DNA from 3 places in the Halobacillus sp. ABD4_316 genome. Region 2 is predicted to be linked to each of the others. Evidence: riboswitches for the same ligand, from Rfam matches in the RefSeq annotation. Region 2 holds a riboswitch; each other region holds the start of a gene.

Region 1 (7,441 bases), on a different contig from region 2:
GGACGGCTGGGGAACGGTGAAGGAACATCAGTGGAAGCATCCTCAGTACTGGGTGAATAAAGACGGGGAATGGCACATGTTCACACTTTCCGGTCTGCAGAAAATTGATCTGGATGCTCCGGTCAGCCATGTCAGCTTTTACGAAGCCGACGCGTATGCGAGATGGTCCGGGCACAGGCTTCCGACAGAACAGGAGTGGGAGCATGCCATGGAAGCGCTTGAGGTGGACGGTCACTTTATGGAGCATGAGCAGTATCAGCCGCATTCCATTTATAAGGGAGATGGAACGATCGAAAAGGCATACGGCGATGTGTGGGAATGGACACAGAGCCCATACGTTCCCTACCCGGGAAATAAACCACTGGACGGAGCTCTTGGTGAATACAATGCCAAATTCATGGCGAACCAGATCGTTCTCCGTGGAGGCTCCTGTGTTACACCGCAGTCCCATATCCGGGCGACGTACCGGAACTTTTTCCATCCGCAGATGCGCTGGCAGTTCAGCGGTATCCGATTGGCGGAGGATGTATGAAGGCGCATTTGAATGTAAAGGCGCCATCCAATATTCTCACCGGTCTTTTAGAAGAAAAGAAATGGATTTCCTCTAAATTTTTATACGATGAGCAGGGGTCACAGCTGTTTGAACAGATTACAGATCTGCCGGAGTATTACCAGACACGGACAGAAGCGCAGATTCTTCTGGAAAACCTGAGTGCATGGAAATCCGTTTTCCATGAACCATCCGCCCTGATTGAGCTGGGCAGCGGCAGCAGTAAAAAGACGAAAATTCTGCTGGATCATGTGAAGAACATTGAAAGCTATATTCCCATCGATATTTCTGAAGAATTTCTGGCGGATACGGTGACTCAGCTGCAGACATCGTATCCGGGGATTCATATTCAAGGCGTCAGTGCGGACTATACACAGCCGTTTACACTCCCTGATTTGAAGGGGAAGAAGAAAGTCGTTTTCTTCCCAGGCTCTACGATCGGAAATTTTGAACCGGAGGAGGCAGAGCGTTTTCTCGGAAATATCCGAAGCCTCCTGCAACCCGGCGATCAGCTGATCCTCGGAGTTGATCGCAAAAAAGACGAAACGATCATAGAAGCCGCTTATGATGATGCGGCAGGGGTGACCGCAGCGTTTAATAAAAACTTGATCACAAGGATGAATCGTGAACATGGAGCATCGATTGATGTGGAGAGTTTTTCTCATGTGGCTCTTTATAATTCAACTGCCGGGAGAATTGAAATGCACCTGGAAAGCGTCAGGGATCAGGTTCTTTCCGTCGGCGGGTATACCATTGAGATGAAAAAGCAGGAAAGAATCCATACAGAGAACTCCTATAAATATGATCCGGAAGATATGATTCAACTGGGCAGATCGAGCGGTTTTCTGCTTCAGCGTGTCGTATCAGATGAAAGAGAGTATTTCAGTGTCTGTCTGATGGAAGTGGTTTAGGTGGAAGGCCCGGACTCTGTCAGCAGGGTCTGGACTTTCTTTTTAATAAAAGATAAAGGGAGGAAAAGAAGGGTGATTTTGATCAGTTCCTGTCTGGCTGGTATGAAAGTGCGCTACGATGGCACCGACTGCCTCCAGGAGAAAATTCAAAAATTAATATTGGAAAAGAAAGCGGTTCCCGCCTGCCCGGAACTGCTGGGAGGATTCATGGTCCCGCGCCCTCCGGCAGAGATTATCGGCGGTGATGGAGAGGATGTCCTGAAAGGCCGGGCCCGTGTAATGGAAAAGACAGGAACCGATGTAACAGAGACGTACATAAGAGGGGCATATTTGACGTTGGAAACGGTAAGAGATCTGCAGATTGATACGGTAGTGTTGAAGGAGGGAAGCCCGTCCTGCGGCAGTACCCTCGTCTATGACGGCACGTTCAGCGGGAGACAGGTTACTGGAAAAGGGGTCACGGCGGCCCTGCTTGAACGGAACGGCATACAGGTGATGAGTGAAATTGATTTTATCCATACGTTGGTGTAAAGAGCCCCTCTCCAGGGGCTCTCCTCATGTAGAAAAGCTTTTCTCCTCGAGGGGGGGACTGCGATTGTCACGCTCCGCCTATCGGTGGATGCCCGCCGCGGGCACGGCCTCAGCTGACTTGGGCACGAAAACCACCTGCCCAAGTGGATCTTCACCTTATGCTTTTCCACAGGCGTCACCATCGAACACTCCACGTCGCCTTCCCTTATGCGATCTAGGATGTTTAAGTCGCGTTTGCAGGAATAGGGATCTCATCTAAAGGGACTCTTATTATTGGATGAATCCGGCTATGGAAGTAAACAGACAGAAAACAGAGACCGCATAATAAATGGAGGCACGCTTTTTGGTTGTTTCTTTTTGTTCTTCAAGGCCAAGGATAACCATAAGAATGGCAAAACCTGCGAGAGTGAAAGACAAAAGGTCTCCTGATTTATCTGTCCATAATCCGTAGCCGGACAAAAGGATGATTATGACTGATAAGAGGATTCGAATCTTTTTTAACATATGTATCCGCTCCTTATAAGTGGATGGTTCTCTTTAACTGCTGCCTTCCCTTAGAGGACATAAAACAACAAGACAAGACTGACAGCGGTAAAGCCGAAGTTTAAAATGGCATGCTTATTTTGGCGGATCAAGTGATACCTCCAGGCGTCCAGTCCGCTTTTCACTGTCCAGAACAGGATAAGAAAGAGGGATCCCGTGTAGGTGTTGGATGGATTGACATCCAACAGAAACCATCCGGCAGTGATCAAAAGCGCAGCGGGAAGGATGTTCCACGCAGAAAGGACTTTCAGTTGTGTCATTGTTTTCCTCCTCTCCGAGCCATATTTTACCTGAGATGAGCATAAAAAAACACCCGTCCTGAAAAGGGCGGGTGTTTTTAGAATGAAATGACTTGACTTGTCCTTCCCTGCAGAGGACCATTATCGTGGATATCCAGCGCTTTGGTAAGGTGGAAGAAGGAGCAGGTGTCGTTGTCTACCTCGCTTCCCTGAAGGCTTCTGCCATTGATGGAGCGATGCAGAAAGTCAAAGACGTTATTATCCGTTCTGTGTAACGGTTTATAATAAAGAGACACTATGAATATGCTCAATAGTCTTTTCTTCATGAGGGGGAGGAAATTGAAGCGGTGTGTCGAATTTGGTAAGGATTGGTTAAAAAAGGAGGTTTGTATATGTCGTATTCTTATATCATAAACGTAGAAGCGGCCATTATGAAAGAGGACCATATTCTACTTATTCAAAGGTCACCGGAAGAGGAGCACGCGGGAGGATTGTATTCGCTGCCTGGAGGGAAAATGGAGTTCAGTCCGGATTCCCTTGATGTGCTGGAAGATAACGTCCGCCGTGAAATTAAAGAGGAGATCGGCCTCACTTTGGATGGGGACCTTACCTATGTACACAGCAATACTTTTTTAATCGGGGATATCCAGGTTCTGAATATCGTGTTTTTGACTACGGATTTCACAGGAGAGCCCTATATAAAGAGTCCGGAAGAAGTGGCGGACATGGTCTGGGTCGAGCCGGGTCTAAACGAGAGTCCCGTCCCGATTCCTCCATGGACCGCCAACAGTATCCAGAAAGCCGTGGAACGGCAGTCGAAAATCTGTTTTTGACAAAAAATTCTAACGTGTTACGATGAAAGGGAATTGAATAACGAGCGATCCACTAGGGGTGCCTTCTCAAAGGCTGAGATTAAAGTGATGCTTTAAGACTCTTGGAACCTGATCTGGTTTATACCAGCGTAGGGAAGTGGCCGATACCTATACATGTCTATGAAAATAAATGTATATCAGCCACTTTTCCTATGCCGGGGAAAGTGGCTTTTTTAGTGGGAAAAATCAGTGGCGGATCGTTCAACAAAGGAGAGAGTGGATATGACATTTTCAGAAGAAATCAGAAAGGCCGTGGATGAGATTTGGGAGGGAAGTTTTCACCATCCTTTTGTCACAGGGATTGGAGAGGGAACGCTTCCTCTCGAAAAGTTCCGTTATTATGTGCTTCAGGATTCGTATTACTTGTCTCATTTTGCCCGTGTCCAGTCACTGGGAGCTGCAAAGTCTGAAGATATGGCTGTCATGGCCAATATGGCGTCTCATGCTCAAAGTACGTATGAAGCTGAGCTTGGGCTTCATGAGAATTTTTTGAAGCAGCTCGGCATTACGCAGGAAGAGCGGGAGCAGTTCAAACCGTCACCAACGGCCTATGCGTATGCGTCCCATATGTACAGAGGAGCGTATAACGGGGACTTAGGGGATGTGATTGCGACGATTCTTCCGTGCTACTGGCTGTATTATGAAGTCGGCGAACATTTGAAAGAATCGTCACCGGAAGAACCGGTCTATCAGGAATGGATTGCGGCTTACGGAGGGGATTGGTTCCGGACGCTTGTAGAAGAGCAGATCGAGCGCCTTGATGAACTGGCTGAAGCGAAAACAGATGCCGGCAGATCCCGGATGAAGGAATTGTTTATCATCAGCAGTCAGTATGAATATATGTTCTGGGAAATGGCTTACCGTATGGAGGAATGGCCGTTTGATTTAAAACAGTCGATCGCAGCCGGACGTGAATGAAACTGCACGTCATTTCCACAGGGCGGCAGTCCAGGGAGGAACTGTGCACAAGGGTGGCTGCGATTGAACCGATGATTGATTTCTTCCATCTTCGTGAAAAGCAGTGGTCCGCAAGTGAAGTGGCGGATACTGTAGATGCTTTGACAGACCTTGGGTTTCCAACCGAAAAGCTCGTCATCAATGACAGGGTGGATGTAGCCGTGGCAAAAGCAGTGCCTCACGTGCAGCTGGCCGGACACAGTCTTCCGGTCGAAGAGGTTAAGCGGGCTTTTCCTTTTTTAAACGCCGGGTGTTCGGTCCATTCTGTAGAAGAAGCTGTCACTGCAGAAAAACGGGGAGCAGATTTTATTTTGTTCGGACATGTCTTTGAGACAGCATCCAAGCCTGGATCGGCGGGACGCGGGCTCGAGGCTCTGCAGAGGGTCACACAGGCAGTCTCGCTGCCTGTCACCGCGATAGGGGGATTGACACCGGAAAATGTCAGCCGTCTTCAGCCCTTTGGAGCGTCGGGAGCGGCTGTACTATCCGGCATTCTATTAGCAGACGATGCGGAAAAGGCGGTCCGCCGTTATCAATACCGACTGGGAAGGAGATGAAGGGATGTTTTATGACGCAATTGTTGTGGGTGGTGGAGTGATTGGGAATTCTATTGCGTATCAGCTGGTTAAGCGGCAGAAAAAAGTCCTCGTCATCGACCGGGGGAAAACTGGACAGAAAGCATCAAGCGCCGCCGCCGGCATGCTTGGGGCTCAGTCCGAATGGGAAGGGGACGATCCGCTTTTTCAAATGGCGAGAACGAGCCGGGCGATGTTTCCTTCTCTTGCAGCTGAATTGAAAGAACTCAGCGGGGTGGATATCGGACTCCAGCAGAAAGGGTTGTATAAAATTGCCCTTACGAATGAGGAAAAGGAAGCGTGGAAGCAGCTGGGGAAATCGCAGGAAGCGGTCGGTGAAACAGCCCGGTGGATCGATCGTGATGAAATGCGTGATACAGAGCCGTCTCTTTCCGACAGGATTACAGGAGCATTATACCTGCCGGAAGACGGACAGGTAGACGCACCAAAGCTGACAAAAGCGTATGCGGCTTCGGCCGCAGCGCTCGGCGCGGATTTCCTGGAACACACGGACGTCACCGGTTTGGTGGAAGAAAACGGTCGGATCATTGGAGTCAGCACCATCGGAGGCACGTATACAGGGGATGCTGTCATCGCAGCGGCCGGGGCGTGGAGTGCTTCGCTTTTGAATGCTGAACGCACCATTGTGGAAACGTACCCGGTCAAAGGGGAGTGCTTTTCTGTCCGGACGAAACGGCCGCTCATCACAGGGACCCTTTTCACAAAAGGCTGCTACATCGTTCCGAAGGCGGGAAACCGCCTCGTTATCGGCGCCACTGAACAGGTGGGTTCCTTCGACGAGTCCGTTACTGTAGAGGGCCTTTTTCAATTGATGGAAAAAGCCCGACGCCTCGTTCCTTCACTTCGGGAATCCGAAATGGAAGATACGTGGGCCGGAATCCGGCCGCAGACGAAAAGCGGCATTCCCTATGTCGGTCCTCATCCTGAAAAAGAGGGGCTGTGGCTGGCGACAGGCCATTACCGGAACGGCATCCTGCTTTCGGCGGTGACTGGAACGCTGGTGGCGGACCAAATCGAAGGGAAGCCGGTGGAGCTGGACTGGGTGACGAGTGGACAAAGCTTCATCACGTTATAAAGGAGGATCATCATGAATGTGAAAATAAACGGCGAGTGGCATGAGATTCCTGACCATCTGGATGATGTCCGTACGCTTCTGAGTCACTTTCAATTGGATAACCGGGTGGTGATGGTGGAACTGAACGACACCATTTTAGTAAAAAGCGAGCACGGCCATTCACAGTTGCATGAAGGCGATCAAATGGAACTGGTCCAATTCGTAGGAGGAGGATAATCATGCTTAAGATTGGAAATTTCACGTTTAACTCACGACTGCTTTTGGGGACAGGGAAATATCCTGATTTTGAAGCACAGAAAAAGGCTGTAGACGTATCGGAAACCGATATCCTTACCTTTACCGTCCGGAGAATGAATATTTTTGAACCGCAGCAGCCGGACCTGCTTCAACAGCTGGACGTAGGCAGTTATACACTTCTGCCTAACACAGCAGGGGCGGAAAATGCTGAAGAGGCGGTGCGGCATGCAAAATTAGCCAAAGCTTCCGGACTTTGCGATATGATTAAGGTAGAAGTGATCGGCTGTAAAAAAACGCTTCTGCCCGATCCGGTCGAAACGTTAAAGGCGACGGAAATGCTGTTGGAGGAAGGCTTTACGGTTCTTCCTTATACGTCGGATGACGTCGTCCTTGCAAAACGACTGGAAGAAATGGGAGCCCACGCCGTAATGCCAGGGGCGTCCCCGATTGGGTCAGGGAAGGGGATTCTCAATCCGCATCAGCTGGATTTGATCATTGAACAGGCCGAAGTGCCGGTCATTGTGGATGCGGGCATCGGTTCACCAGCCGATGCAGCAGCGGCGATGGAACTTGGCGCTGATGGTGTGCTGTTGAATACTGCTGTATCTGCCGCCGATGATCCTGTGAAAATGGCGGAAGCGATGAAGCTTGCCATACAGGCCGGACGGCTCGGATTTGAAGCAGGGAGGATCCCGAAAAAGCGTTATGCTGCGGCCAGCAGTCCAATGGAGGGAATGAGCCGAACATGAACGACCGATATTCAAGACAGACTCTGTTCCAGCCCATCGGGGAAACGGGGCAGGAGAAAATCAGCAGCAAACATGTACTGATCATCGGGGCAGGTGCCCTCGGAACCGGAGCCGCTGAAAATCTTGTGCGCGCCGGGGTGGGAAAACTGACGATCCTTGACAGGGATTATGTGGAATGGAG
Region 2 (7,441 bases):
TGGCCGAATATTCCATCGATGATACGACAGTGGCCTCCGGAGGCGATCTAGGGGCGTTCAGTGAAGGTGAAATGGTCGAAGCCTTTGAGGAGGCCGCTTTTTCCATGGAAGTTGGGGACATCAGTGATATCGTTGAGACGGAGTACGGCTATCACATCATTGAAGTGACCGACCATACCGAAGCGCAGGATGCAGTTTATGATGAAGTCGAAGAGGAAATTGGTGAGACGTTATACCAATCCAAAGTCAGTGAAGAGTACGACCTTTGGATGCAGGAAAAAATGGAGGAGTACGATATTGAAAACACTCTGGAGTAAATAAGAAAAGGCCAGCCGTTTATAGGCTGGCCTTTTCAGTTTCTTGAACATGTATTTGTCCATTGTGTTTTTTATGAGGGTCACGGTCACGGCCTCGGCTAAAGCCACCTGCCCAGGATCTTCGGCTCGCGCTGTTCCCGCAGGCGTCACCACCCAACGCTTCTCGAACCTATTCATCTAATAACTCCTGACAATCATAAACACGGGAGGGATGTCTCTACAACCTGAAAAGGTCAGCCATTTACGGGCTGACCTTTTTTCGATGATTGATGGAGGAGCGCGTCTCCAGATAGGAAAGCAGCGCTCCGATGATTTGATCCTTATCGTAGTCCATCGAGGCGACGTGGTAGGAATTCTCCAAGACGTATTTCGATACATTGTGGGAAGAGACTTTTCTAAGGATGTAATCGGTATTCTCCGGTGGAACGACGTTGTCAACGCTGGACACCAAACAGGTGAGTGGACATCGAATGCCGGATAATTTTCTTCTGACGACCTTCATATACTTCAACAGTTCCTGGTAAGCGGTCAACGGTGTCTGGGTATAGGTGATCTCCACCGCACCGGGGTCTTTGATGTCAGGCTTTCCTTCCTCTATATAAAAGGGTTCGGACGCTTGTTCCAGGTGGGAGAACGCCGGGATATACATAGCTGGGTTGATTAACGCTATGCCGGAAATGCCGGGATATTGAGCAGCGAGGTCCAGGGTCAGCGTGCCTCCCATCGACTGACCGATGACGAATACTTCCCTGCACCGGGAGTACAACTGCAGATAAGCGGCTTCGATTTCCATATACCAATCGGAGAACGAGCAGGAAGCCAGATCTTTATAGTGCGTTCCGTGACCTGGAAGTCGTGGCACCGATACGGTATAACCTTGATCCGCCAGCCCTTCTGCCACCTCTCTCAGACTCTGGGGCGTTCCTAAAAAGCCATGACAGAGCAGTACCCCTGTATCATTTCCTTCAAAAAACAACGATTCCGCACCATCAATAACCGGATAGGCTTCCTTCATCATGTTTCCCTCCATCTTCATTCACTGGTCGTTCGATAAAAATCTATTAGTGCTATTAAAATACAATAATTCCGATAAGTCAACTATGTTATATAAGCTGATCCATTCGATCAACGCTTTCCTTCCATGTGAAATGGATTTTTCAAGGGCCATCCAGGAATGCTAGAATAGCAGAGAAAGTGTAAAAGGGGGCTTGCTATTGAAGGGAATCCTATTGGTGCTTTTATCTGTTTTAATCCTGACAGCGTGTCAAAGTGAAAGGGAATGGTCCTTCTCTGAAATTGGGAAAAAGGATCTTCCAGGGGACGCGTTGTCCTATTTTCAAACGGTAAAAAATAGACATGGAAATTATATGTTCCAAGACGGAGATCAGAATACGGTGTATATCTATTTGAACGGAACAAAACAGGGCGAAGGGGCGGAATATTATACATCCTTCGAGGTCCGGGCAGAAGAAGATACGCTGAACCTGTTATACAAGACAGAGGCCGGCGCTGGTGATTCGGTTAAATCCGAACGCTTCTACAGAGTCGACGGTTATCAAAGTTATGAGATCCTGAGGATTTATGAAAACGGAAAAGAAGCCGCCTTTGAGACCATATCTCTGGGTGGATAATTTTCTCTATCCCTATAGAAAAAGGACTCTCCTCCTCTCATTGCCTTACCCTGATCCATAGGCGTCGCCAACGCCTATACTGCAATCTGGTCATGTGGTGAGGTCTTGAGGAAGTTAAAGCCTGCGGGAACAGAACAGACCCACCCAAAACCGGAACCTGCGCTTCTTTTACCTACATAAATAAAACAACATGAAAGTGAGCTTGTACGATGCGGAAAATTCTTGCTGCCTTAATCAGCAGTTTTGTAACAGCTTTATTGGTTTCTATTTATCTCACATCGGATTACAGCAATCTGGTCGGAAACTTATATTTTAATTTAGTCAACATCTATTTGGGGCATGCTGTGTTTGCCCTCCCCCTGTCTTTCATAGCCGATCGTTTAAGCAGGCAGCTGTCGTTGGGACGCTTTTTTATTGAGTGGGGCCTGTATCTTTTAATTGGACCACTTCTAGCTGTGTTATTGGCTGTCTTTACGATGTTCTTAAGCTTGTATCTCATACCGATCAGTTTCATTTTTCCAATCACCTACACGCTCGTTAAAAAAATCCCTGCTGCTTCCCTAAAGAAGAGTCTGACAGCGGCTGTCCTCTTATCCGTTACGGTGATCACGGTTATGTATTACAGTATCCGTTAGTTTCAGGGTCATAAATAAGCTGTTTGGGTCTTCCTTGTAGCCGGCGAAAGGACCACAGAAAACAAACCCGAAGTTCTTATACAGCTGGACAGCCGGATGGAACGCCTCTTGAGACCCGGTTTCAATAAAGAGCTGTGTATACCCTCGGGCGCTGGATTCATTTATGATGTGTTGGAGCAATCTGTGGGCGACGCCTCGTCTTAAATGGGAAGAGGCCGTTCTCATCGACTTGATTTCTCCGTGCGCCGGATGGAGTTCTTTCAACGCTCCCATTCCTGCCAGCTCTCCCTTTTCCCAGGCTGTCCAAAAGGTCACGCCGGGCTGTTTTAATTTTTCTATATCCAATGCGTGGATGCTTTCTGGCGGGGAGTGCAGGGTCATATTGAAAAGGTGTTCCTTTATGAATGCTTGTACTTCATCGCTTGTTAAATCATCGTTTTTGATGTCCATCCATGGCCCCCTGTTTTATACGTCCTCCATCTACATTTCGCGTTTAAACGGGACTTGTCCTTTCCGGCCCCCTGTGTTGTAATGAAAATAACAGTTTTATAGCATGTTTCACTAGGGGAGCCCTGTTGACCGGGCTGAGAAAAGCAGAAGCTTTGACCCTTACAACCTGATCTGGCTCATACCAGCGGAGGGAAGTGAAGCGGTCGATGATTGATCTTTTCTTACATGATGATCAAGCCCGCTCCTTCTCTCGAAGGGGCGGGCTTTTTATATGGAAGGAGAGAGTACGATGATTCAGTTAGAGGAATTGCTGCAGAGAGTAGAGGAAAAGGAAGAGCAGATGCACCAGCTTCTGGGGGACTTGGTCGCCTTTCCGACGTTAAGCCCTCCAGCCCGAAATGCGTCGGAAGCACAACAGTACATAGAAAAGTATTTAAGCCGGATGGATTTTGAAATAGACACGTGGGAACTGTACCCCGGCGATCCGATTGTCGTCGGAACGAAAAAAGGAACCGACCGGGAACACAGCAGAAGTCTCATCTTAAACGGTCATATTGATGTGGCCGCTCTGGATGACGGCGAAAAGTGGGAGCATGATCCTTTCACGCTCACGATTCAAGGCGACCGGCTTTATGGCCGAGGGACAGCGGATATGAAAGGTGGAATGGCCGCAGTTCTATTTGCACTCAAGCTTCTTCATGAAGCGGGCATTCAACCAGCCGGCGACCTTCATGTGCAGTCCGTCGTCGGTGAAGAGGTCGGAGAAGCAGGAACAAAATCCTGTGGAGAAAGAGGGTATTATGCCGATTTAGCCATCGTATCCGATACAAGTAACTGCGCCATTCAAGGGCAGGGGGGCGTTATTACCGGATGGATAATGGTTGAAAGCCCGGAAACCTTCCACGATGCGGAACGCCGTTCGCTCATTCACGCCGGTGGAGGAAGATACGGAGCGGGGGCGATTGAAAAAATGATGAAAATCATCCAGTCGCTGCAGGAATTGGAGCAGCACTGGGCGGTGACGAAATCGAGTCCAGGCTTTCCACCTGGATCGACGACAATCAATCCGGCTGTCATTGAAGGTGGAAGGCATGCCGCTTTTATCGCCGACCGCTGTGCTTTATGGATTACCGTGCACTATTATCCAGAAGAGCATTATGAAGATGTGATCGAAGAAATTGAAGCACATGTCCGTGCTGCCGCTCAGGCCGATCCATGGCTGAAAAACCATGCCCCTCAATTCAAATGGGGAGGAACGTCCATGATCGAGGAGCGCGGAGAAATCTTCCCCGCCTTTTCTGTCGATCCTGCCCATCCAGGGGTACAGCAGCTTCAACAGGCCCATAAAATCATCCATGGTACGCCGGCGGAAATGTCCATGTCTCCGACTGTGACGGATGGAGGATGGCTCTCAGAAGCAGGCATCCCGACCATTCTCTACGGTCCCGGCACGCTGGATCAGGCGCATGCGGTGAATGAGTCGCTGGACCGGGGACAGCTGTTGGATTATACGAAAACAATGATGGCTTTTTTATACAATTGGTTTCAACAAGCAGATGACAAGGAGGAAGCGTAATGTTTACAGGCCGTTTATACGAAAGTGCCCGTCCGATTTGGGAGGCCTACCTCGATCATCCATTCGTCAAAGGGATTGGGGACGGCACGCTCGAGCTTGAGAAATTCCAATTTTTCATGCGCCAGGATTATTTGTACTTGATTGATTACTGCCGCGTGTTTGCTCTTGGTTCCGTTAAGGCGAAAAGCCTGGATACGATGACGATGTTCTCTGAACTGCTTCATTCCACTTTAAGTGAGGAAATGGAGCTGCACCGGAACTATGCGGAACGGATCGGCATCAGCCGGGAGGAGCTGGAGGAAACGAAACCTTCTGCCACCCTCCTCGCCTATACGAGCTATATGCTGAACAAGGCAAATCAAGGATCAGAGGCTGAGGTGGCGGCCTGTGTGCTGGCCTGCACATGGAGCTACAACGTGATCGGCCTTCACCTTGCCGAACAAAATCAAGGAGAAAAGCACGAGTTTTACGGCGATTGGATTGAGATGTATGCGTCCGAAGAATTTTCTGAGCTTGCTTCCACACTGAAAAAATTAATCAACGAGCTGGCTGACGGACTTCCTGAAAGGGAAAAAGCTCACCTCGAAGAGATCTTTATTCATACGAGTAAGCTGGAGTATATGTTCTGGGAGATGGCGTGGAAACAAAAAATGTGGGTCGAGGAAGAGAGCTTTTTGAATACCTGAACACCCCTCTCCTCTTTTGAAAAGAGTTTAGACGCACTCAACTGCCTATCTGCCATGTGGATGACCACGATCCGCTTATCGGTGGATGCTTGCCGTGGGCCCGGCCTCAGCTAACTTGGACAGGAAGATCACCTGTCCAAGTGGATCTTCGGCTCTTGCTGATCCCACAGGCGTCACCACCGAACGCTCCTCGTGACATCCGCAGATTTCCTCTGACAAGAGAAGTTATCCAACTTGGAATAAGGTTAATCAAGAGTAAAACGTTCCAGGACTTAAAGAGGTATATGATAACGCTGTTCTTTGGATAAAAGGCTGTTCACCAAGTATTTGTCTTCAAATCCCCGATGGATTTTCAATGGAACAAGATAAATGGTTACCTTTCATACATCCATTAAAAAAATGCGGATCATCTTTTCCGAAGACCACCCTCTCCTAAATGGAGAGGGTTTTGTCATTAATGTCGAAAGTAGTCAAAATGTCACGAACGAGGTAGAATGAAAGGTAGACGATCCCTTTCAATCCATTTGAAAAAAGAGGCAAAGGAGAACATACCTATGAAGGAAATCCAACAGCAGATCCTCCACTATTTTACCGGGATGCCGAACACGTTCATCCCGACAGGTAAGATTGCGGAGTCTCTCGGATACTCAGATAAAGCCATTCGGAATCATCTGCCGGCCGTTCAGGATTATTTGGACGAGCAGGGACGGACGGGTGTCATTGAGAAAAAAGCCGGCCGCGGGGTGCGGCTTGCGATTAAAGAAGCTGACAACGCCCTGTTGATCGACCATCTCCATCATTCCTTTCCTCAAAATGAAGCGCAGGATCGTTCCCTCCGGACGAAAATCGCCTTTGCCCTGTTGTCCGCCCCACGCCCGGTCACCATCCAGAAGCTGCGGAAAGACTACTACCTTTCCCATACCGGTGTCCGAAATATTCTGGATGAAATCGAAACATGGCTGCACCCTTATCATCTGGAAATGGTCCGCAAGCAGAAAATCGGCGTATATATTTCCGGAGAGGAAAAACAGATCCGTCAGGCCGTGACAGGACTTTCTTCACTGGAAGGCCCCGCTGAAGATGTAACAAAGGTTCTTTTTGATTCCTTCTTCATACGGACGATTCAGCACGAATTGGCAGCCCTTCAGGAAAAACATCAGGTCGACTTCACTGATGCAGCCCTCGAATCCCTGCTTCTCCATACCGCTTTTATGATTAAGAGGGTTCAGCTTGGTCAGATCATTTCGCTGCCGGAAGAAGATGTCCAGTCGATCCGGACCCACGAAGAATTTCCGTGGGCGGAAGAAATGTGTAATCGTCTGGAGCGTGTTTTTGCGATGACGTTCCCAAGGGAGGAAGTCCTCTATTTGACCATGCATCTGAGAAGTGCGAAAACTCATGCGGCATCCAGGGAAGGTCTTACACCGGAGCTTCCCGAAGAAATTTCCAACATTATCGACTGGCTGGTGACAGAAGCATCGGCCCAGACCGGGTACCGTTTTGAAGAAGACGAAGTCCTGCGTGATCATTTATTTGTACATCTGAAAACGACGCTGGCCCGCCTTTCCTACGGGTTGTCCATCTCCAATCCCTTACTGATGACCATCAAGAAAAAGTATCCATACCTTTTTGATACGCTTGTCTGGATTTTAGACCAGCACAAGGAAGAGCTTCTCTACCCGATTCCGGAAGAGGAGGCCGCCTATTTAGTGCTGCATTTCCAGGCGGCTCTGGAAAGGAAGGCAACCGTGAAAAAGGAAAAAGTGGAAGTGGTGATCGTCTGTCATATGGGGATGGGACTTTCTCAGCTGCTGGCAGCACGGATGGAAAAGCTGTTTCCAGATATCCATATTCACGGCAGTATTGCGGCGCACCGGCTGCGCTCGTTCACAAAAGAGCATCGTGTAGACGGGATTATCTCTACAGTACCGATTGAAGAATTGGACATTCCTGCTGTCGTCGTTTCGCCGTTATTTGAAGCGGACGATCAGTCGCATGTAAAAAGTCTCATCAAGCAGCTGGAGCAGGGGAGAACCTCTGATAGAAAAAGGGGAAAAGAATCCGTTCTCCTTCAGAACATGTCGCCTTTTCTCATTCAAACGGGGCAGTCCGGGGTGTCTAAATATGAAGTGATCGAGGAACTCTC
Region 3 (7,441 bases), 620 kb from region 2:
AGTCGGGTCCCCTTTTCTAATACTGGCTGTATGCTCGCCCCAGTCCGGAGGGTAATTCATGCCGACAGAATACCCGAGACGGGCTTCTTTTTCATATCCGTATTTTTTGATCGTGTGCCGCCATACTTCTTCAAGCTCTCCACAGGTGACTCCAGGCTTCGCAAAATCAAGCACCGTCTGAATACCTTCGAGAACTACGGGAGCGACCTGCTTCATCTTCTCATTCGGCTGTCCGATGGCTACGGTTCTTGCAAGTGGAACATGGTACCGCTTATAACACCCTGCCAGTTCTATAATAACGGCGCTTCCTTCTACAAACGGACGGTCCGTCCACGTTAAATGAGGAATCGATGTATGGTCTCCGGTCGGCAGAAGCGGCACGATGGATGGATAATCCCCGCCGTATTCCGGCGTCCCTTTTACGAGATGGTAGTAAATCTCCGCTGCCGTATCACATTCTCTGACACCGGGCCGGACGCTTTCCACCCCTTGAGTCATGGCAAGATCCGCAATCCGGGCTGCCCGCCTCATGTATTCAATTTCCTGGTCTGACTTGACCATCCTCACTTGGTTGACCAAAAGCGAACCATCCGCAAAAGAAGCGTCCGGAAGTCCCTGCTTCAGCCGTTCCAGAGCCATACCCGTGAAGTAGTAGTGATCCATTTCCACACCGATGCGTCGTTTCCCCTGACCGATCTGCCGGATGATTTCCGCTGCAAAATCCATCGGATGGTAAACGGCTGAATGGACATAGTAATCCGGATAGGCGATGACATTTTCATCGTAGATCCATGTCGTCACTTTGGCACCGCCGGCATCCTGGTATCGGCCAATCCAGAGTGGCTGAGGTTCATCAATCAAAATTACGAGCATTTGATGGACATAAAAGGACCACGCATCATAACCGGAGAGATAATTCATATTGGCAGGATCCGTTATCAGCAGCACATCGATCCCTCTGTCCGCCATATTTCCTTTGACGGCCTGCAGACGCTTCTGGTACTCCAAAATGTCAAACGGAAGAACCATTCCATCCCCTCCATCCAAGTAGTCAGAATTTTAAATCTTCATTACGTCCATTGTATTCAACAGAAATTTTTTATGTAATGTAAAAATTGTATGAATTTTCAAGGCTGTCCTTGCTACATAATGGACACAGATGTCCCCTTTGGTGTTATGCTCTTTATAAATGCTTGTAGGAGGATGATCCATGACGTACAGTTACATCTCTCACCTTTACTGCCCGAAATGCTCGAAAACCTACAACACCTCAGAACCTCACCACTTATGTACTTGCGGCTCACCACTGCTTGTAAACTATGATTTGGAAGCGCTGTCTACATCTTGGTCAAAAGAAAGCCTCAGGGACCGCAATCCCGATCTCTGGCGCTATCATGAACTTCTTCCACTACAGAACCCTTCTTACCGGGTCTCCCTGGGAGAGGGGATGACACCGCTCCTTTCTCTGCCCGCTCTTGGAAAAGACATGAACATCCCCCATCTGGATATGAAGGATGAAGGCGTCATTCCGACGGGCTCTTTCAAAGCCCGCGGAGCAGCTGTCGGGGTATCCAAAGCCCGCGAACTTGGCGTGAAGGAACTGGCTATGCCGACAAATGGCAATGCAGGAGCGGCTTGGTCCCTCTATGCCGCCAGAGCGTCCATCACCCCCACCATTGTTATGCCGGTCGATGCCCCGAAAATCACACGGAATGAGTGCGCGGTTTCGGGAGCACGCCTTTTCCTTGTCAATGGCTTGATCAGCGATGCCGGCCAAATCATTTCACGGGCCGCTCAGGACCCGGACATCTATGATGTTTCCACATTGAAAGAGCCTTATAGAATCGAAGGAAAGAAAACAATGGGGCTTGAAATCGCAGAACAGACCGAATGGAAGCTGCCGGATGTCATTTTGTATCCGACCGGAGGCGGCGTCGGTTTAATCGGTATTTATAAAGCGATTCGGGAGCTCCAGCGACTGGGATGGGTAGAAGACGGGCGGATGCCGCGACTTGCTGCTGTCCAGTCAGAGGGCTGTGCCCCCATTGTGAAGGCCTGGGAAGAGGGACGGACAGAGTCCGATTTCTGGGAGGATGCAGATACGATGGCGTTTGGAATCAACGTTCCGAAAGCCATCGGTGATTTCCTTGTGTTGGAGGCGATCTATGAGTCCAATGGCTGTGCGGCTGCTGTATCTGAATCATCGATTCTGGAAGAACAGCAGCGGGCGGCGGAAATGGAGGGAACATTCGTCTGCCCGGAAGGTGCGGCTGCTTTTGCTGCTGCCCGGCAGCTGCGTCAGAAGAACTGGATCAAGGAAGAAGAGCACGTCGTCGTATTGAATACCGGAGCCGGCATCAAATATCCGGACACCGTAAACCTTGATATTCCAATCCTTCAACCTGGTGACACTTTGAAAAGAAAGGTATGATGAAAGTATTCTTAAAGAAAGTTGGGATAGAATGGAACGCATACAAATAGCAGAAGACCTCTCTTATTCACGCATTGTACACGGATTATGGCGTTTAGCCGACTGGAACCAATCGAAGGAAGAGACACTGGACTTGATTGAACACAATATCGATCAAGGCATAACGACATTTGACCATGCTGATATTTACGGAAGCTATACTTGTGAGAAGCTTTTCGGAGAGGTACTCAGTCTGAAGCCATCTCTCAGGGATCAGATGGAGATTGTAACGAAGTGCGGCATCGTACTTCCTTCAGAAAACCGCCCGGAGCATATGTCTCATCACTACAATACGACGAAAGAACATATCATCAAGTCGGTGGAACAGTCGCTTACCGATCTTCAGACAGAGTATGTAGACACTTTGCTGATCCTTCGTCCCGACCCGTTCATGGACCCTGCATCCACAGCTGAGGCCTTTATTCAGCTGCAGAAAGAAGGAAAAGTACGTACCTTTGGTGTGTCCAATTTCAAGGATCATCAATGGCAGATGCTTGAATCCTATCTGCCGTTTTCTCTTGTAACCAACCAGCTGGAACTTTCCGCCTACCAACTGGAAAACTTTGAAGACGGTACGTTAAACCTTTGTCAGCAGAAACGCGTCGCGCCCATGGCCTGGTCCCCTCTGGCCGGCGGAGAAGTCTTTACATCCAACGATGATAAAGCCGTGCGGCTGCGAGACACACTGGCGAAGATCCAGGAGGAAATCGGTGCCGAGGGCATAGATGAAGTCATGTATGCCTGGCTTTTGAACCATCCGTCCCGGATTATGCCGATCGTCGGATCCGGTAAAAAGAACCGGATCGCCGGTGCCGTTAGAAGCCTGGATTACACCCTTACTCATGATCAGTGGTTTGAAATTCTACAGAGCTCCATGGGCCATGATGTACCGTAATTCATTTACAAACGTTTGATTCTATAAAAAGGACCGGAACGACGCTCGTCATTGCGTCGTTCCGGTCCTTTTCAGCGTTTATAACTCTCCAACAGCCTTCCGGATATCCTCCGCTTTCGTAATGGCGGATATGACAGCTGTGCCGGATGCGCCGGCTTCCATCACTCTGTGTGCATTTTCCGTGGTGATGCCGCCGATGCCGACCACAGGCATGTCCGGCTGTCTATCTTTTAATTCTTTGATCCATTCCGTACCGGAAACCGGGTTGGCATCCTTTTTACTCGTTGTAGGATAGACCGGTCCTGCTCCAAGGTAATCAACGAGATCAACGGGGCTGTTTTCCCATTCATCCAGGTCGGAGACGGACAGACCGATCACCGCATCAGGATGTGCCTCCCGGATCCCCTTGACGTGTTCATCCGACTGACCGACATGGATGCCTTCCGCGTTCAATCGGCGGAAAAGGTCCACATCATCATTTACGATGAATAAAATACCGGCGGATTTACAGCGCTGCTGCAATGCAGCCGCCAGCTGATATTTTTCATCCCCCTGCAGCGCCCCTTCCCCTTTTTCCCGGAATTGGAAAGCCGTAATGCCCCCTTCAATCGCTTCGTCCAGGATGGATAAAGGGTCCCTGTCACAGTCCTGACTGCCCATGATCAAATATTTTCTGAGCTGCTGTTCCAAATTCACCGGTCCGCCTCCTCTTCTGCTCCCAGAGCATCGATAAACGCAGGAACAAATGTCCCGGGTCCTGACACATGAGGGTGAGAAGCGGCCTGTTCTGCTGCTTTACCAAAATGATAGAGACCGGCCCGGACGTTTCCTGCGCGGTCTCCTTCAATGGCAAGAAACGCAGTGAGAACGGCACCTAGCAGACATCCGGATCCTGTGACTTTTGAAAGCCATTGGTGTCCTGTATCGTTTTTGAAGACTTCTCCTTCATACCCGATCACATCGGTTTTGCCTGTGCAGACAGCCATCGTCTGATAAAGTTCAGAAACTTTGAGAGCAATCTCATCGGTATTGGAGGCTTCTCCAGAGTCCACCCCTTTTGTTTCGACTTTCTCTCCAGCAAGGAAAGCCAGTTCTCCCGCATTGCCTTTGATCACATCGACATGAACCGTCGACAATATTTTCCTACAGGCCTCTTCCCTGTAGGAGGTGGCAGCGACTCCTACAGGATCCAGAACGACAGGGACGCCGGCTTCATTCGCCGCTTTTCCCGCCTCCAGCATCGCTTCCACCTGCTGCTCGTTCAATGTGCCGATATTCAACAGAAGGCCGTCTGCCAAACGAGCGACATCCCCGGCTTCCTGAACGGCATTCGACATAATCGGCGAAGCGCCGAGAGCAAGCAGGCCGTTGGCTGTATAATTCATGACGACTGCATTGGTAATGTTATGAATCAAAGGGCGTTCACTCCGCAGCTTCTGGATCAATGTTTGTGTCATGGATGAAAAACCTCCCTGCGTACAGCGAAATGATTGGTCGGGCCGTCCCCTTTACCAAGATCGAAAGAATGGCGAATAGCCTCTGTCACAAAATGCTTGCCCTTCTCTACCGCCTGCGCGAGCGGATATCCCTGGCTCATATAAGCGGCTATAGCAGCCGAGTACGTGCAGCCTGTGCCATGGGTATTCGCTGAATCAATCCGTTCTTCTTCGAAGGTGTGCAGCTCATATCCGTCATATAGAAAGTCGACCGCTTTCCCTTTTAAATGGCCGCCTTTTACAAGCGCAGCACCGGCTCCCAGCTGTTCTACAATTTCCACAGCTGCTTCCTTCATATCCTCTTCATGATGGATCCTTCGATTGAGAAGGGTTTCTGTTTCCGGAATATTGGGGGTGACAAGCGTCGATTCTGGTACAAGATGCCTTTTTAAATAGATCTGTTCTTCCTGCTCTACAAGCGGATCTCCACTTTGAGCAATCATGACAGGGTCCATAATATACGGAGCATCGATGGTCTGCATCCAGTCTTTAATGACCTGCATCATTTCCTTATTGGCAATCATCCCTGTCTTCACAGCGTGCACCGGCATATCATCACTTACCGCAAACAGCTGCTCACGGAGGAAGGAGTCAGGGAGATGATGCACATCTTTGACTCCTGTCGTATTTTGGGCGACAACCGAAGTCACCACACTCATACCATAGCTTTTCAATTCCTGGAATGTTTTCAAATCGGCCTGGATGCCGGCTCCTCCACTTGGATCCGTACCGGCAATTGTTAATACACATGCGGGTTTCATTGAACCACTTCCTTTCCTATCAATCATTCTTTTCAATTGGATTTCATCAGGACTGCGGGAGCGGGCTTTCCACCTTCACTCTTGATAAAAGGAACACAGCAATGACCGCTCCTGACAGACTACTCACTAGAAACGACGGAAGAAACGCAAAGACCGCTGCTGAGCTTCCCATGAACCAGCTGGCGAAGGGAACGGCGGCCAGAGCACCAATCACACCTGTGCCCAGCACTTCTCCTGCTGCTGCAGAAAGCTTCCGTGCATAAACCTTATAAAATACACCGGCAAAAAACGCCCCGAACATACCTCCGGGAAAAGCCAGAATCGTCCCGAGTCCCAGCAGAAAACGCAGCAGGCCGATGACAAAAGCGACCGCCACCGCTGGAATCGGACCGAGCATTACGGCTGCCATGACATTGACGGCGTGCTGGACAGGGTAGGCTTTGGCTGCTCCAGCGGGAAACGATAAAAACTGCGAGCCTAGTGTACCTACGGCCACAAGGACGGCCATGAATGTAAGAATTCTGGTTTTATTCATCAGTCAGCTCCTTCCTGGGAATAAAATAAAAAACCAGGTCCACCGGGGACCTGGTTTTGATAGAAGAAGTCGATCAATGACGATCATGTGACTACTTCCCTCCGCTGGTATTAACCAGATCAGGTACGTAAGAGTCAGAAAGCGTCCATGCTTTCCTCTCAGCCTCTTCAGGCTCCCCTAGTAGTTTTGAAATCTATTCACTTGCATCCATCATAACAAAACTGGTTGAATCTGTCATCATCTCCTGCCTCATGCAGCCAGGCAAAAAGACTTCCGTTCACTGCGGCCCGGGCTTCTCTACTTTTTTCAGGAGCCACAGCCGCACACTCAGCTCCAGTAAAAATAAATCATCCGCGTTCAACAAGGACAACCCCGTCAGCTGTTCAATATTCCTCAGCCGGTGCAGAAGGGACTGCCGGTGCAGATTCAGTGCCCTCGATGTCTGGCTGACATTGCTGTTGTACTTGTTATAAACCATAAATGTATGAAGAAGCTCCGCCTGCCTTTTCTGATCATAATCAATCAGGGGCTGGAGAGTATCCTGAACAATATCCTCGATTTCTTTTTTATGGGATAAGGCCATCAAAAGCCTGTTCATCCTTGTCTCCTTAAAGAATGTCCGGCCCCCGGCCTCGTTCTGCTGCTCTCCCATCTGCAGGGCTGTCCGCGCTTCCTCATAGCTGTGATGGAAGACTTGATACCCTTCTTTATGACACGAAATCCCCCATTGGATCGTGACACCAGCCAGCAGTTCGAACAAACGCCTTTCGACAAGGTCCAGAAATTGATTCGCTGCTTCCTCACTGCCTGCTTTATCCGCCTCCAGAAAGATGATGACTCTCTCTTCATCAAAGGTCGTCATCACCTGCCGTCCCACCATGTGCCCGGCATAAGCGGCCTCCTTCTGGATGTAATAGTTGCGGCTCTGTAGAGAAGAAGAAGAGGGAAGCTGTCCATCGTTTCCTACTGAACGGCTTGCCGGCCGATGGAACAGAACCTCTCCGACAAAGCAGACGTAAGGTTTCTCAAGATCATAGCCGAGAAGCCTGGCTTTCGACAACAGCTGCTTGTCCATGCGCTGCTCCTGCTTCGCCAGTTCCAAAAGAAAGTTATCCTTGAGACGGATTTCTGTCATTTCGATGGCATTTTCCTTCACGAAATAAAGGGCACAGGCGGTCAGCGTGTGCTCAAGAATCGTCATCATCTCTGTTGTTACCTCTTGGTCCTTTTCCGGCTGAAACAACAAATATCCCTGTTTCTTATAGTTGGATAGAATCGTAAGCT

Evidence for each region. Region 2 has a riboswitch for thiamine pyrophosphate ahead of ACXAJH_RS11420 (acetylornithine deacetylase). Riboswitches for the same ligand answer to the same signal wherever they lie in the genome.
Region 1: it holds a riboswitch for thiamine pyrophosphate, as region 2 does, so the genes downstream of both, tenA (thiaminase II) here and ACXAJH_RS11420 (acetylornithine deacetylase) in region 2, are expected to answer to the same signal.
Region 3: it holds a riboswitch for thiamine pyrophosphate, as region 2 does, so the genes downstream of both, thiW (energy coupling factor transporter S component ThiW) here and ACXAJH_RS11420 (acetylornithine deacetylase) in region 2, are expected to answer to the same signal.

Annotation. Positions count from the first base shown of each region.
Region 1 is NZ_JBSWZA010000001.1:82,424-89,864, forward strand. It holds gene egtB (ergothioneine biosynthesis protein EgtB) at 1-532, shown strand, start outside; gene egtD (L-histidine N(alpha)-methyltransferase) at 529-1,461, shown strand; gene ACXAJH_RS00515 (2-thiouracil desulfurase family protein) at 1,534-1,992, shown strand; gene ACXAJH_RS00520 (hypothetical protein) at 2,263-2,496, opposite strand; gene ACXAJH_RS00525 (hypothetical protein) at 2,547-2,795, opposite strand; gene ACXAJH_RS00530 (hypothetical protein) at 2,888-3,049, shown strand; gene ACXAJH_RS00535 (NUDIX domain-containing protein) at 3,167-3,607, shown strand; TPP riboswitch at 3,652-3,759, shown strand; gene tenA (thiaminase II) at 3,869-4,564, shown strand; gene tenI (thiazole tautomerase TenI) at 4,561-5,160, shown strand; gene thiO (glycine oxidase ThiO) at 5,165-6,274, shown strand; gene thiS (sulfur carrier protein ThiS) at 6,287-6,490, shown strand; gene ACXAJH_RS00560 (thiazole synthase) at 6,493-7,260, shown strand; gene ACXAJH_RS00565 (thiazole biosynthesis adenylyltransferase ThiF) at 7,257-7,441, shown strand, end outside.
Region 2 is NZ_JBSWZA010000002.1:910,839-918,279, forward strand. It holds gene ACXAJH_RS11395 (peptidylprolyl isomerase) at 1-317, shown strand, start outside; gene ACXAJH_RS11400 (alpha/beta hydrolase) at 559-1,332, opposite strand; gene ACXAJH_RS11405 (hypothetical protein) at 1,532-1,948, shown strand; gene ACXAJH_RS11410 (hypothetical protein) at 2,158-2,583, shown strand; gene ACXAJH_RS11415 (GNAT family N-acetyltransferase) at 2,539-3,033, opposite strand; TPP riboswitch at 3,137-3,243, shown strand; gene ACXAJH_RS11420 (acetylornithine deacetylase) at 3,323-4,609, shown strand; gene tenA (thiaminase II) at 4,609-5,295, shown strand; gene ACXAJH_RS11430 (BglG family transcription antiterminator) at 5,850-7,441, shown strand, end outside.
Region 3 is NZ_JBSWZA010000002.1:290,048-297,488, reverse strand. It holds gene ACXAJH_RS08585 (M24 family metallopeptidase) at 1-1,029, opposite strand, end outside; gene ACXAJH_RS08580 (threonine synthase) at 1,211-2,431, shown strand; gene ACXAJH_RS08575 (aldo/keto reductase) at 2,463-3,365, shown strand; gene thiE (thiamine phosphate synthase) at 3,444-4,061, opposite strand; gene thiM (hydroxyethylthiazole kinase) at 4,058-4,822, opposite strand; gene thiD (bifunctional hydroxymethylpyrimidine kinase/phosphomethylpyrimidine kinase) at 4,819-5,622, opposite strand; gene thiW (energy coupling factor transporter S component ThiW) at 5,669-6,157, opposite strand; TPP riboswitch at 6,237-6,346, opposite strand; gene ACXAJH_RS08550 (PucR family transcriptional regulator) at 6,435-7,441, opposite strand, start outside.